2 regions of the Stenotrophomonas sp. 89682_Sma genome follow, and region 2 is predicted to be linked to the other one. Evidence: riboswitches for the same ligand, from Rfam matches in the RefSeq annotation. Region 2 holds a riboswitch; the other holds the start of a gene.
What was found. A riboswitch is a leader RNA that binds a small molecule or an ion and turns the genes downstream of it on or off. The one in region 2 is predicted to bind glycine.
Positions count from the first base shown of each region.

Region 1 (6,937 bases), 730 kb from region 2:
CCGGCCAGGCCGAGGCCGCGCTGGCCCTGTACGCCGAAGCCTTTGCCGATTTCCGCATGCTGGCCCTGCAGCGCCACCCGGAGGGCGCCGGTGCCGGCGTGCCTGGGCAGGTCCGCCAGGCCATCTTCCTGCTGGGTGGCACCCACTACCTGTGCTTTGACAGCCTCGATGTTCACGACTTCACCTTCAGCCCATCGATCTCGCTGTTCGTCGAGTGTTCCGGTGCCGAGCAGTTCGAGCGCGCCGCGCGCGTGCTGGGCGAGGGTGGGCACTGGTTGATGCCGGTGGGTGACTATGAATTCAGCAACCGCTATGGCTGGGTGCAGGACCGCTTCGGCGTGTCGTGGCAGTTGAGCCTGGGGCAGATGCCGGACCCGTGATCGGATGCTTGTGGGTGTGGACCTTGGTCCACACACCCTCATGAAAACGGCCCGCTTGCGCGGGCCGTTCTCTTTACCGATGCAGCGAGGAATCAAGCCTCGACTTCATCATCCTTGTAGGCATCGACCGGGATGCAGGCGCACATCACGTTCTTGTCGCCATACACGTTGTCGACGCGGGCCACCGGCGGCCAGTACTTGCTCTGCTTCAGGCTGGCCAGCGGGAAGGCGGCCAGTTCGCGCGGGTAGGCGTGGGTCCACTCGCTGGCGGTCACCGCGGTCGCGGTGTGCGGCGCGTTCTTCAGCGGGTTGTCCTCGCGGTCCAGGCGGCCGTCTTCGATCGCGGTGATTTCCTCGCGGATCTGGATCATCGCGTTGATGAAGCGGTCCAGCTCGTGCAGCGACTCGCTCTCGGTCGGTTCGACCATCAGCGTGCCAGCCACCGGGAAGCTCAGGGTCGGGGCATGGAAGCCGAAGTCGATCAGGCGCTTGGCCACGTCCTCGGCGCCGATGCCGCTGGTCTTCTCCAGCGGGCGCACGTCCAGGATGCACTCATGCGCCACCAGGCCGTTGCGGCCGGTGTACAGGGTCTTGAAGTGCGGGGCCAGGCGCTTGGCGATGTAGTTGGCGTTGAGCTGCGCGACCTGTGTGGCCTTGCGCAGGCCTTCACGGCCCATCATCGCGATGTACATCCAGCTGATCGGCAGGATCGAGGCACTGCCGAAGCTGGCGGCGCTGACCATGCCGACCGGACCGTTGTCACCCAGCTTGCCCGGCAGGAACGGGGCCAGGTGCTCCTTGACCGCGCACGGGCCGACGCCCGGGCCACCACCGCCGTGCGGGATGCAGAAGGTCTTGTGCAGGTTCAGGTGTGAAACGTCCGAACCCCACTTGCCCGGCTTGGCCACGCCCACCAGGGCGTTCATGTTGGCGCCGTCGGTGTACACCTGGCCGCCGTGCTTGTGGATGATCTCGCAGATCTCGACCACCTCTTCCTCGAACACGCCGTGCGTGGACGGGTAGGTCATCATGATCGCGGCCAGGCGGTCGCTGTACTTCTCGGCGTTGAGGCGGATGTCCTCGACGTCAACGTTGCCGTTGGCGTCGGTCTTGGTCACCACGACCTTCATGCCGCACATCTGCGCCGAAGCCGGGTTGGTGCCATGTGCCGAATCCGGGATCAGGCAGATGTCGCGGTGGCCCTCGCCGCGCGAGCGGTGGTAGGCGCGGATCGCCAGCAGGCCGGCGTACTCACCCTGCGCGCCGGAATTCGGTTGCAGGCTGACTGCGTCGTAGCCGGTGCATTCGACCAGCATCGCTTCCAGCGTGTCGATCAGTTCCTTGTAGCCCAGCGCCTGGTCGGCCGGCACCAGCGGGTGGATCTGCGAGAACTCCGGCCAGGTCACCGGAATCATCTCGGCGGTGGCGTTGAGCTTCATGGTGCACGAACCCAGCGGGATCATCGTGCGATCCATCGCCAGGTCCTTGTCGGCCAGCGAACGCAGGTAGCGCAGCAGCTCGTGCTCGCTGTGGTGGGTGTTGAACACCGGGTGGGTCAGGAACGCGGACTGGCGCAGCAGGCCGGCCGGCAGCGCGTCGGCGGTGCTGGCATCCAGCGCGTCGACGTCCAGCGAGGCACCGAACACGGCCGCCACGGCAACGATGTCGGCGCGGGTGGTGGTTTCGTCCAGGCTGATGCCGACCGAGTCGCTGTCGATCGCGCGCAGGTTGTAGCCGGCGGCGCGGGCCTTGGCATGGATCTCATCGGCATGCACGCCGGTGACATGCAGGGTGTCGAAGAAATCGCCACCGACCTGCACGCCGGCATTGCGCAGCGCTGCGGCCAGGATCGAGGCCAGGCGATGGGTGCGGCGGGCAATGCGGGTCAGGCCTTCCGGGCCGTGGTAAACGGCGTACATCGAGGCCATCACCGCCAGCAGCACCTGCGCGGTACAGATGTTGGAAGTCGCCTTCTCGCGGCGGATGTGCTGCTCGCGGGTCTGCAGGGTCAGGCGGTAGGCCGGGTTGCCCTGGGCATCGACCGAAACACCGATCAGGCGGCCCGGCATCGAGCGCTTGTAGGCGTCACGGCAGGCCATGAAGGCGGCGTGCGGGCCACCGAAGCCGAACGGCACGCCGAAACGCTGGCTGTTGCCGACCACGATGTCCGCGCCCCATTCGCCCGGGGCGGCCAGCAGGGTCAGGGCCAGCAGGTCGGTGGCCACGGCCACCAGGCCGCCGCGTGCGTGCACGGCATCGACCAGCGCCTTGTAGTCGCCCACCTGGCCGAAGGTATCCGGATACTGCAGCAGCAGGCCGAAGGCTTCCGCTTCCAGCGCTTCGGCCGGGGTGCCGACGCGCAGCACGATGCCCATGGGCTCGGCGCGGGTACGCAGCAGTTCCAGCGTCTGCGGATGCACGGCGTCGTGCACGAAGAAGGTGTCCGACTTGGACTTGGCCGAACGCTTGGCCAGGGTCATCGCTTCAGCAGCGGCGGTGGCTTCGTCCAGCAGCGAGGCGTTGGCGATTTCCATGCCGGTCAGGTCGGCGCACAGGGTCTGGAAGTTGATCAGCGCTTCCATGCGGCCCTGCGAGATTTCCGCCTGGTACGGGGTGTAGGCGGTATACCAGGCAGGGTTTTCCAGGATGTTGCGCAGGATCACGTTCGGCGTGTGGGTGCCGTAGTAGCCCTGGCCGATGAAGCTGCGCAGCACGGTGTTCTTGTCGGCGATCGCACGGATCTTCGCCAGTGCCTGCACTTCGGTCATCGACTCCGGCAGCGCCAGCGGCGCCGGCGACTTGATCTTGGCCGGCACGATGGCATCGGTCATCGCATCCAGCGACGCGTGGCCGACGACGTCGAGCATCTGCGCGATCTCGGCGTCGTTGGGGCCGATGTGGCGCTCGACGAACGCGTTGTGGTGCTCGAGCTCACGCAGGGAAGGGGTGTTCTGGGACATGGCGAAGGATCCGTCAGGAAAGGGCACACGCACGGGCACAAGCCGCCGGCTGGCGGTCTGCGGGGCGCCCCTCTGTCCTTTTGCCTGAGAGTTTGGAAGCGCGGAAAACCGCAACTTCGTGCCCCTTCGGCGCCGGATCGAACCGGTCTCTCCAGAGTTGTGTTACGGGTGGTATCGGGCCTGAGCGATTACGGGCGTTGCGCCTTCGGCAGCGGTGTTCCGCTTCTCCCACCGTGTTGCCCGCCGATTATAGCCCGTTGCGGGCCCGCCGGCCGCCTCCGGGCATGGCCGCCGCGCCTGAATGGCCGATGGCCCGGCCGTGCGTTTTGTGCAGTGCTGCATGGCATCAAGCGCAATCCCCACCTATGATGGGCGGATACCCGAATTCATCTGGCGCCGTCCCCGTTGCTGCGGGACCGGCGCCCGCCGTGCGTGCCCCGCATGGCCCTGCCGGACGCTTCCTCCATGACCGCCGCTGTTGCCCCCTCCACCCGCCGCATGGCCCTGCTGCTTGCCGGCCTGGCCATGTTCGGCCCGTTCTCGATCGACACCATCTTCCCGGCATTCCCGCAGCTGGCCCAGCGCCTGGCGGTGGACGAGGTGGCGGTGCAGCAGACCATCAGCGTGTACCTGCTGTTCTACGGCCTGATGAGCCTGGCACACGGCCCGCTGTCCGACGCCTGGGGCCGCAAGCGGGTGATCCTCGGTGGCCTGGTGGTGTTCGTCGGCGCCTCGGTCGGTTGTGCGCTGTCCACCGACCTGACCACGCTGCTGGCGTTCCGCGCGCTGCAGGGCCTGTCGGCGGGTGTCGGCATGATCGTCGGCCGCGCGGTGATCCGCGACCTGTACCACGGCCACGATGCCCAGCGGCTGATGAGCCAGGTGTCGATGCTGTTCGGCATCGCCCCGGCCATCGCACCGATCATCGGTGGCTGGATCCTGCTCAGTGGCGCAGGTTGGCCGCTGATCTTCTGGTTCCTGGTGGTGTTCGGGCTGGTGCTGTTGGCGGCCACCGCGCGCTTCCTGCCGGAAACCCATCCGGTCGAGGCGCGGGTGCCGCTGTCGCCGCGCGTGCTGCTGCGTGACTACGTGCGCATCGGCTTCAACCCGCGCTTCCTGCGCCTGGCGCTGGCCGGCAGCATCGGTTTCGGCGGCATCTTCCTGTACATCTCCTCGGCGCCGGTGTTCGTGATGCAGCACCTGCACCTGGGCGAGGGCGGTTTCGCCTGGTTGTTCATTCCCACCATCGGCGGCATGACCACCGGCTCGTTCCTGTCCGGGCGCATGGCCGGGCACACCACGCCCACCCGCCAGGTCGCCATCGGTTTCAGCCTGTGCGCGCTGTCGGCGCTGCTGAATGTCGGCTACGTGGCGCTGTCGCCGCAGTTCGTGCTGCCGTGGGCAGTGCTGCCGATCTTCCTGGGCGGCATGGGCATGTCGCTGATCTTCCCGATCCTGGCCCTGGCGGTGCTGGACATGTACCCGCACCAGCGTGGCCTGGCGTCGTCGCTGCAGGCCTTCGTGCAGCTGATGATCAGCACGGTGGTGGCCGGCGTGGTGTCGCCGCTGCTCAGTGCCAGCCCGCTGCACCTGGCGCTGGGCCAGGCCGCGTTCTTCGCTGCCGGCTTCGTGTTCTGGTACTGGGAACACCAGCGTGAACGCGCGGCGCAGGCAGCCTGCACGGGCCATTGAGCAGCGCGCAGGGGTAGGGCAGGCCGCGATGCCCGCAACGCTTGCGGCGAGGAACGACCGGACTAGGCTGGGCACTCCAGCCAGCCGGTGCGTGGATGCACGACAGCCAGCCGATCCGATGTCGTTACGTGAGGTTCCCCCATGGCTGCGCAGCAGACCTACCGCCTGTTCGAGGTGGCGCTGAAGGAGCGCCGCGTTCTTTCCCCTTCCCTGGACCGCATGGTGTTCACCGGTGCCGACGTGGCGCGGATGAAGACCGAAGGCCCGGATCAGCGCATCAAGGTGTTCTTCCCCCTGCCCGGCCAGGACGTGCCGCAGGTGCCCAGCGGCGAGGATTGGTATCCGCGCTACCGGGCGCTGCCGGACGATCAGCGCCCGCCGATGCGCACCTACACCATCCGCCAGCTGCGTCCCGAGCAGGGCGAGGTCGACGTTGATTTCGTGCTGCATGGCGAGACGGGACCGGCCTCGCGCTGGGCCATCCACGCGCGGCCGGGCGACCGCGTAGTGCTGCTGGCCCCCGATGCCGACTGTGCCGACAGCAGCGAAGGCTGGGAATGGAAACCGCCGGCGGGTGTCGGCCAGGTGCTGCTGGTGGCGGATGAAACCGCGCTGCCGGCAGTGGCTGGCATCCTCGAGGAACTGGCCGCGCTGGCCGATCCGCCACGCACGCTGGCGCTGCTGGAAGTGGCGCAGGCCGGCGACGCGGTGCCGCTGAAGGCGCCGTCCACGGCCGAGCTGGTCTGGTTGCCGCGTGGTCAGGCGGCCCACGGCCAGCCGCTGCTGCAGGCGGTCCAGACGCGGCTGGCAGCGGTCTCGGCGGTGTCTGTCGGTGACGAACTGGAGGAGATCGATGTCGACGCGCAGATCCTCTGGGAGCAGGCCGATGCCAGCGTCGCCGGGCCGCTGTATGCCTGGGTGGCAGGCGAGGCGGGGGCGGTGATGGCGATCCGTCGCCACCTGGTCCGTGATTGCGGGCTGGACCGCCGCGCGATCACCTTCATGGGCTACTGGCGGCACGGCAAAGTGCTGGACTGAGGGGCGTGAAGCGGTGCTGCGGGCGGGGTGCGCTATCCTTGCGCCCCCCTATCGCAGCGGTACCGCACCATGTCCACCAGCTCCAAGACCCGCCGCGACCAGCGCCGTCGCCAGGAAAAGCAGGCCGCCAACAAGGCCGCTGCCCAGGCTTCGCCGGTGGAGCCGCATGCGGAACTGCGCGATGCACAGCGCACCCTGCTGGCCGGTGTCGTGCGCCGCGACGGCGAATGGGTGCTGGGCATGGATGGCCGAATTGCCGGCCACAGCGAGAGCGCTGCGCAGGTGCTGGCGCTGATCATGCAGGCCGGTGAGCTGCACGAACGCAATGGCACGCCGGTGCGCCTGGTGTACTCCGACGCACTGCGCGATGCCGCACAGGCCGAAGCCAGGGAGAAGGGCCAGACCTTCGACGAATTCAAGGCCGAGCTGGCCGCGGCGATGGCGGCGAAGAAGAACAGCTGATCGCTGTTGCGGTAGAGCCGGCCGCTGGCCGGCTACCAGACGGATTTCCACCGTGCAGTTGCCGGCCAGCGGCCGGCACTACCGGAAAGGGGCGGAACCTTGCGGACCCGCCCCTTCTTTCATTTCGCCGCCGGGGCCGCGTTGGCCTGCCAGCCGCACATCTGGCCTTCGTTCTGCTGCTTCAGCCACTCGTTGACCGGCGTGAAGTACTCGATCATCGGGCCGGCATCGAGCTTGTCGGTACCGGTCAGCTCCTTCAACGTGGCCTGCCACGGCTGGCTGGCACCCTTGCTCAGCATTGCCCAGTACTTCTGGCCGGCTTCCTTGTTGCCGTAGAAGGTGCACTCATGCAGCGGGCCCTTGTAGCCCGACGCGTCGCACAGGCCCTTGTAGAACTGGAACTGC
Region 1 covers NZ_CM151147.1:3,526,834-3,533,770, reverse strand. The annotation lists gene ACZK29_RS16435 (VOC family protein) at 1-380, shown strand, start outside; gene gcvP (aminomethyl-transferring glycine dehydrogenase) at 473-3,340, opposite strand; glycine riboswitch at 3,403-3,505, opposite strand; gene ACZK29_RS16425 (multidrug effflux MFS transporter) at 3,806-5,032, shown strand; gene ACZK29_RS16420 (siderophore-interacting protein) at 5,174-6,070, shown strand; gene ACZK29_RS16415 (hypothetical protein) at 6,140-6,532, shown strand; gene ACZK29_RS16410 (M2 family metallopeptidase) at 6,652-6,937, opposite strand, start outside.
Region 1: it holds a riboswitch for glycine, as region 2 does, so the genes downstream of both, gcvP (aminomethyl-transferring glycine dehydrogenase) here and ACZK29_RS19615 (trimeric intracellular cation channel family protein) in region 2, are expected to answer to the same signal.

Region 2 (6,937 bases):
CGGCAACATCAGCGGCAATGTCATGACGCCGGTGGGCAACAGTGGTTTCTCCATCGGCACGCTGCAGACCGATCTGGGCCAGCACCCGGAGGTGGCGACCCAGCTGGTGGACGCCTATCAGCGCTGGGCACGCCAGCAGCAGCCCTCGCTGGAGCTTGATGCACGCCAGCGGCAGCAGACGGTTTCCGACCTGCAGCGCGATGGCGACGGCATCAGGGCGCAGAACGGGCGCGCCCTGGATGGGACCATCCGCGGCCATCTGAACACCTTTCTCGCATCCAGCGACGGTGTTGCGTTCGTGCATGCACACGATGTCAGCCAGGTCGACCGCCTGCTCCGCCACGGCGATGGCCGCCGGGATCCTGGCGGCGCGATGCAGCAGCTGCGCGGCACCGACCTGTACCAGCATGCGTCGCTGGATGACCAGGCCAAGCTCGCCACCATGCTGATGAAGCTGGAGAACCAGGCAGGGTTGAGCCGCTATCCAGGCGTTCTGCGATCGATTGCCAGCGGCGACCTGGCCAGCGTGGATGACGTCAAGACACGGATCGACGGCATGCTTCCCAACCGCGTCGTACGCGGCAGGGAACAGCCCGACTACCTGGAAAGCGGCGTTGAGCACGCCCTGAAGGGCACCGAGGTCTTCAACCGGTTGCGGGCCGCAGGGCCGGGCAATCCGATGCGCGATGTGTTCGCCGGTGTTTCCGCCGACCCGCTGGCCAGCCCGGTGGCGCTGGCCGCCGATCGTGCACATCCCGAGGCCCTGCATCGTTACGAGGTGGTCAAGACCCTGTTCCTGCAGAACACCGAGGCACCGGCCTACCTCGATGCCCTGCAGCACGGGCGCTCACATGCTTGGGGCCGCCCGCAGGCGGCAGGCAACTCGCCGGCCACCGCCGGCCTGTACGCCTCCGGCGATGATCTGGTGATCTGGAACCGGGATGGTCGCGGCCACGCCTTCATCGATGGCCAGTGGTCCACCGTGCCGCGTGCGGAACTGCATCGCCAGCAGAATGCCGACGGCTCCATCGACCTCAACCGCGCCCCGCGCAACGGGATGCCCGAACAGCTGCTGCACGTCGAACCCGCACAACCGGAGCGACGGCGAGCCGCGCTTTCCGACCCGCTGCTGCAACAGGCCGAGGAGGCGGTACGACGCCTGCAAGACAGCCAGGCCCAGCCTTTCGGCGAGAACGCGCAACGCCTTGCAGCCAGTTCGACCTGCCTGGCCCGCGAGGCCGGGCTGACACGCATCGACCATGTCGTGCTGGGCGCCTCGCCTTCGCAGGACGGCAGGGCGGAAACGCTCTTCGTCGTGCAGGGCGATCCGTCCGACCCGGCCCATCTCAGGGCACAGATGCCGGCCGCGCAGGCATTTGCCACCCCTGTGGACACGTCATTGGCGCAGCTGCAGTCGCTGAATGACGCACATCGACAGACCGATGCGCGGTCCCGGCAGGAGGAGCAGGATCACCAGAGCACCCTGTCCCAGCAGGCGCGGTCAGTCTGATCCGCGTCCATGCGACGGTCGGGGCGGGCAGTACCCTTGGGCCCGAGCCGTGCCGGCGATCTGCCGTGAAGACCAGTGCCGGGTGATCCAGATGGTCAATGCTGCCGAGCTCAGGTGCCAGCGCAGCATGCTGTGGCGTGGATGGTGCCCGAGGTGGACGCGTGCGATCCAGGAAGCTTCGAGTTCGACATCGGGCACGTTCACCTTCGCATTCACTCCCACGTGGCGCGCCATGAATCGCCATGGATCCATCGGTACGTGGTGGGCGTAGCTCGCAGCACCACACGCGCCGTCGCTCCGCGTGGAATCGACAGGTTGCGGCCGGCCCTCGGTCGCGACCAATCCCAGCAGATACACCAGGCCCGGCAGCAGGGCCAGGAAGGTCAACAACAGAAGCAGCGCAATCCACGCCCGGGCCGCGGCACGCATCGGTCACTGCGCCTTCGGCTTCGGATACCACAATGCGTTGACGATGACCCAGCGCTGGTCGAAACGGCCCATGTGGAAGTAGTCGACAAACCATGGGGTTTCCAGTCGCACCGAGGCGGCGTTGCCGGTTACATCCAGCACGGTGCAGCGGCGGTCCCATTGCTCCTTCGGGGTCTTCAGCGCGCCCTGCTTCGTCAGTGAGACCAGCTCTTCCTTCGACATCCGGCGCAGGCCGAGGCGCTCATCGGGTGTATCACCGAGGACTGCGCGCTTGGCCAGGTCCGGGTGCAGGGACCGGGCGACGCGCTGTGGGTCCGCCTCCAGCTGGCCGTCGACGTAGTCATGGCAGGTGGCTTCGATGGCCGCGATGGTGGCCGGGTCGGCGGCGGGACTTGTGGCTGCGGAGAGGGCGAACAGCAGGGCGATCGTGGACATCCGGGTCTCCAGCGCTGAGAGCTGGACGATCATGGCATGTGCAGGGCGCATCCACGCATGGCGTGGATCTACCGTAGGGCCGAGCCCCTGCCCGGGTCCTGCAACGGGCAGGCGGAACAGCAGCCGAGCGCGGGCTCGGCTCTACAGAAGCCGGGCGTCCAAGGCCTGCAGCCAGGCCAGCTTGCGCTCGCGCGGCTGCTGCTTGAGTTGCCATTCGGCGCGCGAGGCGGCGGCACGGTCCGGGTATTCGCGCACGGCCAGCACGCGCAATGGCGGCCGGGCCCGGGTGTAGCGCGCGCCCTTGCCCGCCTGGTGGGCGGCGAAGCGCGCGTCCACGTCGGTGCTGATACCCGCGTAGTAGCTGCCATCACGGCATTCGAGCAGGTACAGGAACCACGGGCGGGGGGACGGGGGCATGCCGGGATTATGCCGTGCTGCACTGCAGCGGATATACTGGCGGCCGAATGCAGGAGAGAGGCGCCGCGCTGGCGCCCGCCGAAGGCGCAGGCTCCCATGATCGCTCAGGCCGGTGGGCTGGAATCCCACCAACCATGCATTCGACTCGCCGAGCTGGAGAGAGGTCACCGGGCACGCCCGGGACGATCCGCCGAAGGGGCACGCGGCCCACACCGCTGAACTCTCAGGCAAAAGGACAGCGGGAGCGGCACCGGTCATCGTCATCCCGTCATTGCGCAGGCAGTGGCGGTAGTCGCGCATGGCCGGCCCCACCGCGCCCGGAGCCTGCCCCATGCTGCTGTCCATCATCTACCTGATCGCCATTTCCGCTGAAGCCATGACCGGCGCGCTGTCCGCCGGCCGCCGCCGCATGGACCTGTTCGGCGTGGTCATGATCGCCTGCGTCACCGCCCTCGGTGGTGGTTCGCTGCGCGACATCCTGCTCGGCCACTACCCGCTGGGCTGGGTGAAGCATCCCGAGTACCTGGGCTTCACCGTGTGCGCGGCGCTGATCGCTACCTGGGTGGCCCGCTGGATGCACCACTTCCGCCGCACCTTCCTGGTGCTGGACGGGCTGGGCCTGATCGCCTTCACCCTGATCGGCTGCTCGATCGCACGCGAGGCCGGCCATGCCACCCCCATCGTGCTGATCGCCGGCATGCTGACCGGTGCGTTCGGCGGCGTGCTGCGCGACATCCTCTGCAACGAAGTACCGCTGATCTTCCAGAAGGAGCTGTACGCGATCATCGCGCTGCTGACCGGCGCCGCCTACCTGTTACTGCTGCACTGGGGCGTAGCCGACGCCACCGCGATCCTGTGCTGCCTCGGCGGCGGCTTCGCGTTGCGCCTGCTGGCGATCCACTACCGCTGGGAAATGCCGAAGTTCGTGTACCACGACGAAGTGCATTGAACGATAGCGTGTTCGCCGGGCATGGCCCGGCGCTACCCTTCGCGCGCTGCACCACCCCGGCGATGTACCTGGCGCTGTCGCACATACGCAGCGCCAGGCGCATCGCCGGTGCGGACGGGCCGGCCTCCAACTCCGACCGACCCTGATCGCGGCCGCACCCCCGCAGGCGCTGGCCGCCATCCACACACGTGCCGCACTCAGGCGGCTTCCATCAGGCTGCTTCGGACACCTTCACTTCGCGGCGGGCGCGCACGGCCGCGGCCAGTCGCTCCAGCACCGTCACGGTGGTGTCCCAGTCGATGCAGCCGTCGGTGATGCTCTGGCCGTAGACCAGCGGCTGGCCTTCCACCAGTTCCTGGCGGCCGCCGACCAGATGGCTTTCGATCATCACACCGACGATGCGCTGTTCACCGTCTTCCAACTGAACGGCGATGTCCTCGATCACCTTCGGCTGGTTGTCCGGGTTCTTCAGGCTGTTGGCATGGCTGGCGTCGATCATCAGGCGGGTCGGCAGCTTGGCCTTGGCCAGCGCCTGGCAGGCCTCGGCGACGCTGCCCGCATCGTAGTTCGGCTGCTTGCCGCCGCGCAGGATCACATGGCAATCCGGGTTGCCGGTGGTCGACACGATGGCGGTGCCGCCCTGCTTGGTGACCGACAGGAAGTGATGCGGATTGGAGGCCGCACCCACCGCGTCGGCGGCGATCTTCACGTTGCCATCGGTGCCGTTCTTGAAACCGACCGGGCACGACAGCCCCGAGGCCAGTTCGCGGTGCACCTGGCTTTCGGTGGTGCGCGCACCAATGGCGCCCCAGGCCACCAGATCGGCAATGTACTGCGGCGAGATCACGTCGAGGAACTCGACGCCGGCCGGCAGGCCCAGCTTGTTGATGTCGCGCAGCAGACCACGGGCGATGCGCAGGCCCTTGTCGATCCTGAAGCTGCCATCCAGGTCCGGATCGTTGATCAGGCCCTTCCAGCCCACCGTGGTACGCGGCTTCTCGAAGTACACGCGCATGACGATTTCCAGCTCGCCGGCCAGCGCATCACGCAGCGGCTTCAGGCGCTGGGCGTATTCGATGGCGGCGTGCGGGTCGTGGATCGAGCACGGGCCGACCACCACCGCCAGGCGGTCGTCACGGCCATGCAGGATCTGGTGCAGGGCCGCGCGCGAGGCGCTGACGGTGTCGGAGGCTTCATCGTCACACGGTAGCATCGCCAGCAGCTGGGCGGGCGGTGTCAGCGGTTCGATGGTGCGGATACGCAGGTCGTCGGTGTGCGGGGGCATTGCGGGGGTTCTCCGGAACGTTGGGGGTCCCCAGCGCGGCGGCATGAAAAAAGCCGCCAGGTTCGCTGGCGGCTTTCGGGAATGCGTCTGAAGCTTTCTTCAGGGTGAGCGCAGTCCTTCCTCCGCCAGTGGCTTCGGAAAGTAATACCAGTAAAAGCTGGTGGGGGCTGCGTTCATGGGTTCTATTGATAGCACAGCTTCTGCGCAGTGCAAAATGTTTCATCCGCAACTGGGGGCGCGGTTCAGCGAGTCGCGCACCTGGGCCATCCATGCGGCGCCAGGCACGCGAAGTCGCTTATCTGCCATGCACTTCCACATCCAGCAGCAGGCCTTCATGGATGTCGGCCCAGCGCTCCAGCACGCGCCCCAGTTCCTGCCGGGCCTCATCCAGCTGCTCGGGATTGAGCAGGGAACGGGCGGTGTAAAGGTCGGACACCAGCCGCCGCAGGAGCGGTTCCGGGATCGCCACCGACGGCCCTTCCACCTGCGGCAACTGCAGTGCCGGTGTGTCGCCAAGCGGGCCGTACAGCGTTACCTGGAGCGTGCTCTGCATGATCGACTTCCGTGCGGATGGACAGGGGCAATGCACTGTTTACCGCGTCCGGGTGACAGGCGCATGTGCCATGCGCGTCCGGAGGCGCCGCTACAAGGCAGCCAGATCGGCCAGGTGCTGCCCCATCCCATCGTCCGCGCCGACGACATTGGTGGTGGCGAAGTACTGATGCCAACCGGTGGCGGCAATGCCTTCCACCAGGGCATCGGCGTCTTCCCGGCTCGCGCACCTCCAGACAGCGTAGAACTGCTCGCTGCCGCCGTGCGCTGCATCCGCGGCCACGCGGCCCATCGCCACCGGCGTGACGCGGGCCGGATCGAACTGCTGCATGCCGGCACCGATGCGGGCAAAGAAGGCGGTGCGCTGGTCAGGCGGGAGCGCAGTCCAGGCAGGGGTGGCTGTGTAGAGCTCGATGAGGATGTGGGACATGAGGTTCTTCCTTGAGGGTTTAAGGGTTGCCGGCCAGCGGCCGGCACTACCGCAGCGAGCGTAGTGCGCGCCTGCGGATGTAGGCGTTGGCGCTGCCGTCGTGTTCACGCTGCCAGCGCGCGCACAGATCGCGCAGCCAGCGCGGCTGGGTCTTGCCGGCATCGTTGAGCCAGTTGCCCACGGAGTCCTGAACGTAGCGCTCCGGGTCGTTGGCCAGTGCTTCAAGCAGCGGCAATGCACGTTCCGGGTGCTGCTTGAACAGCGCGATATGGGTCGCCCAGACGCCGCGCGGGCGCAGCGCCTCGCAGGCGAAACGACGCAGATAGGGTGATGCTTCCTGCGTCCATGGCTGCAGGCACTCCAGCGCCTGCAACGGTGCAGCAACGATATCTGCACGCAGCGCGAGCCACGCCCACTCACGCACGCCGAAGTGCGGATCATCGGCCAGCGGACGCATCGCACGCAGCTTGGCCGGTAACGTTGCGCTGGCATCGCTGCCAATCAGGTAGCAGGCCCAGCCACGCACGGAATCGGACGCATGATCCTGCCATTGCTCAGGAGCGCCCTGCCCGCTTTCGCGCAGCAACCGGGCAGCCAGGGCCATGCGCTGGGTGATGCCCTTGCCTTCAGCATCGCGCATGCGGTGCAGCGCGTCATGTTCAAGTGCGGGTGCCACCGCCTGCAGCAGCGCAGCGAAATCCACCGCCAGGCATTCGGCCAGGTGGCTGGCGGCAACGCTGCCAGTGTTGAGCGCATTCAATCGCTCAGCCGTCAGGGGCCCGCTCATGCCCCACGACCTGTATCGGTGTGCTGCCAGACCTTGTGCAGCAGCTGCGACAACTGCTGCTGTTCTTCCGCGTCCAATCCGCTGAACAAGCCGCCTATCCATAGCGTGTGCTGGTTGAACAGCGCCTCGGCCAGGCGTTTCCC
Region 2 covers NZ_CM151147.1:4,253,194-4,260,130, forward strand. The annotation lists gene ACZK29_RS19595 (XVIPCD domain-containing protein) at 1-1,510, shown strand, start outside; gene ACZK29_RS19600 (hypothetical protein) at 1,502-1,939, opposite strand; gene ACZK29_RS19605 (nuclear transport factor 2 family protein) at 1,943-2,374, opposite strand; gene ACZK29_RS19610 (GIY-YIG nuclease family protein) at 2,516-2,791, opposite strand; glycine riboswitch at 2,832-2,921, shown strand; glycine riboswitch at 2,935-3,038, shown strand; gene ACZK29_RS19615 (trimeric intracellular cation channel family protein) at 3,123-3,740, shown strand; gene ACZK29_RS19620 (3-deoxy-7-phosphoheptulonate synthase) at 3,952-5,025, opposite strand; gene ACZK29_RS19625 (hypothetical protein) at 5,321-5,578, opposite strand; gene ACZK29_RS19630 (DUF6616 family protein) at 5,669-6,007, opposite strand; gene ACZK29_RS19635 (DNA alkylation repair protein) at 6,054-6,794, opposite strand; gene ACZK29_RS19640 (MarR family winged helix-turn-helix transcriptional regulator) at 6,791-6,937, opposite strand, start outside.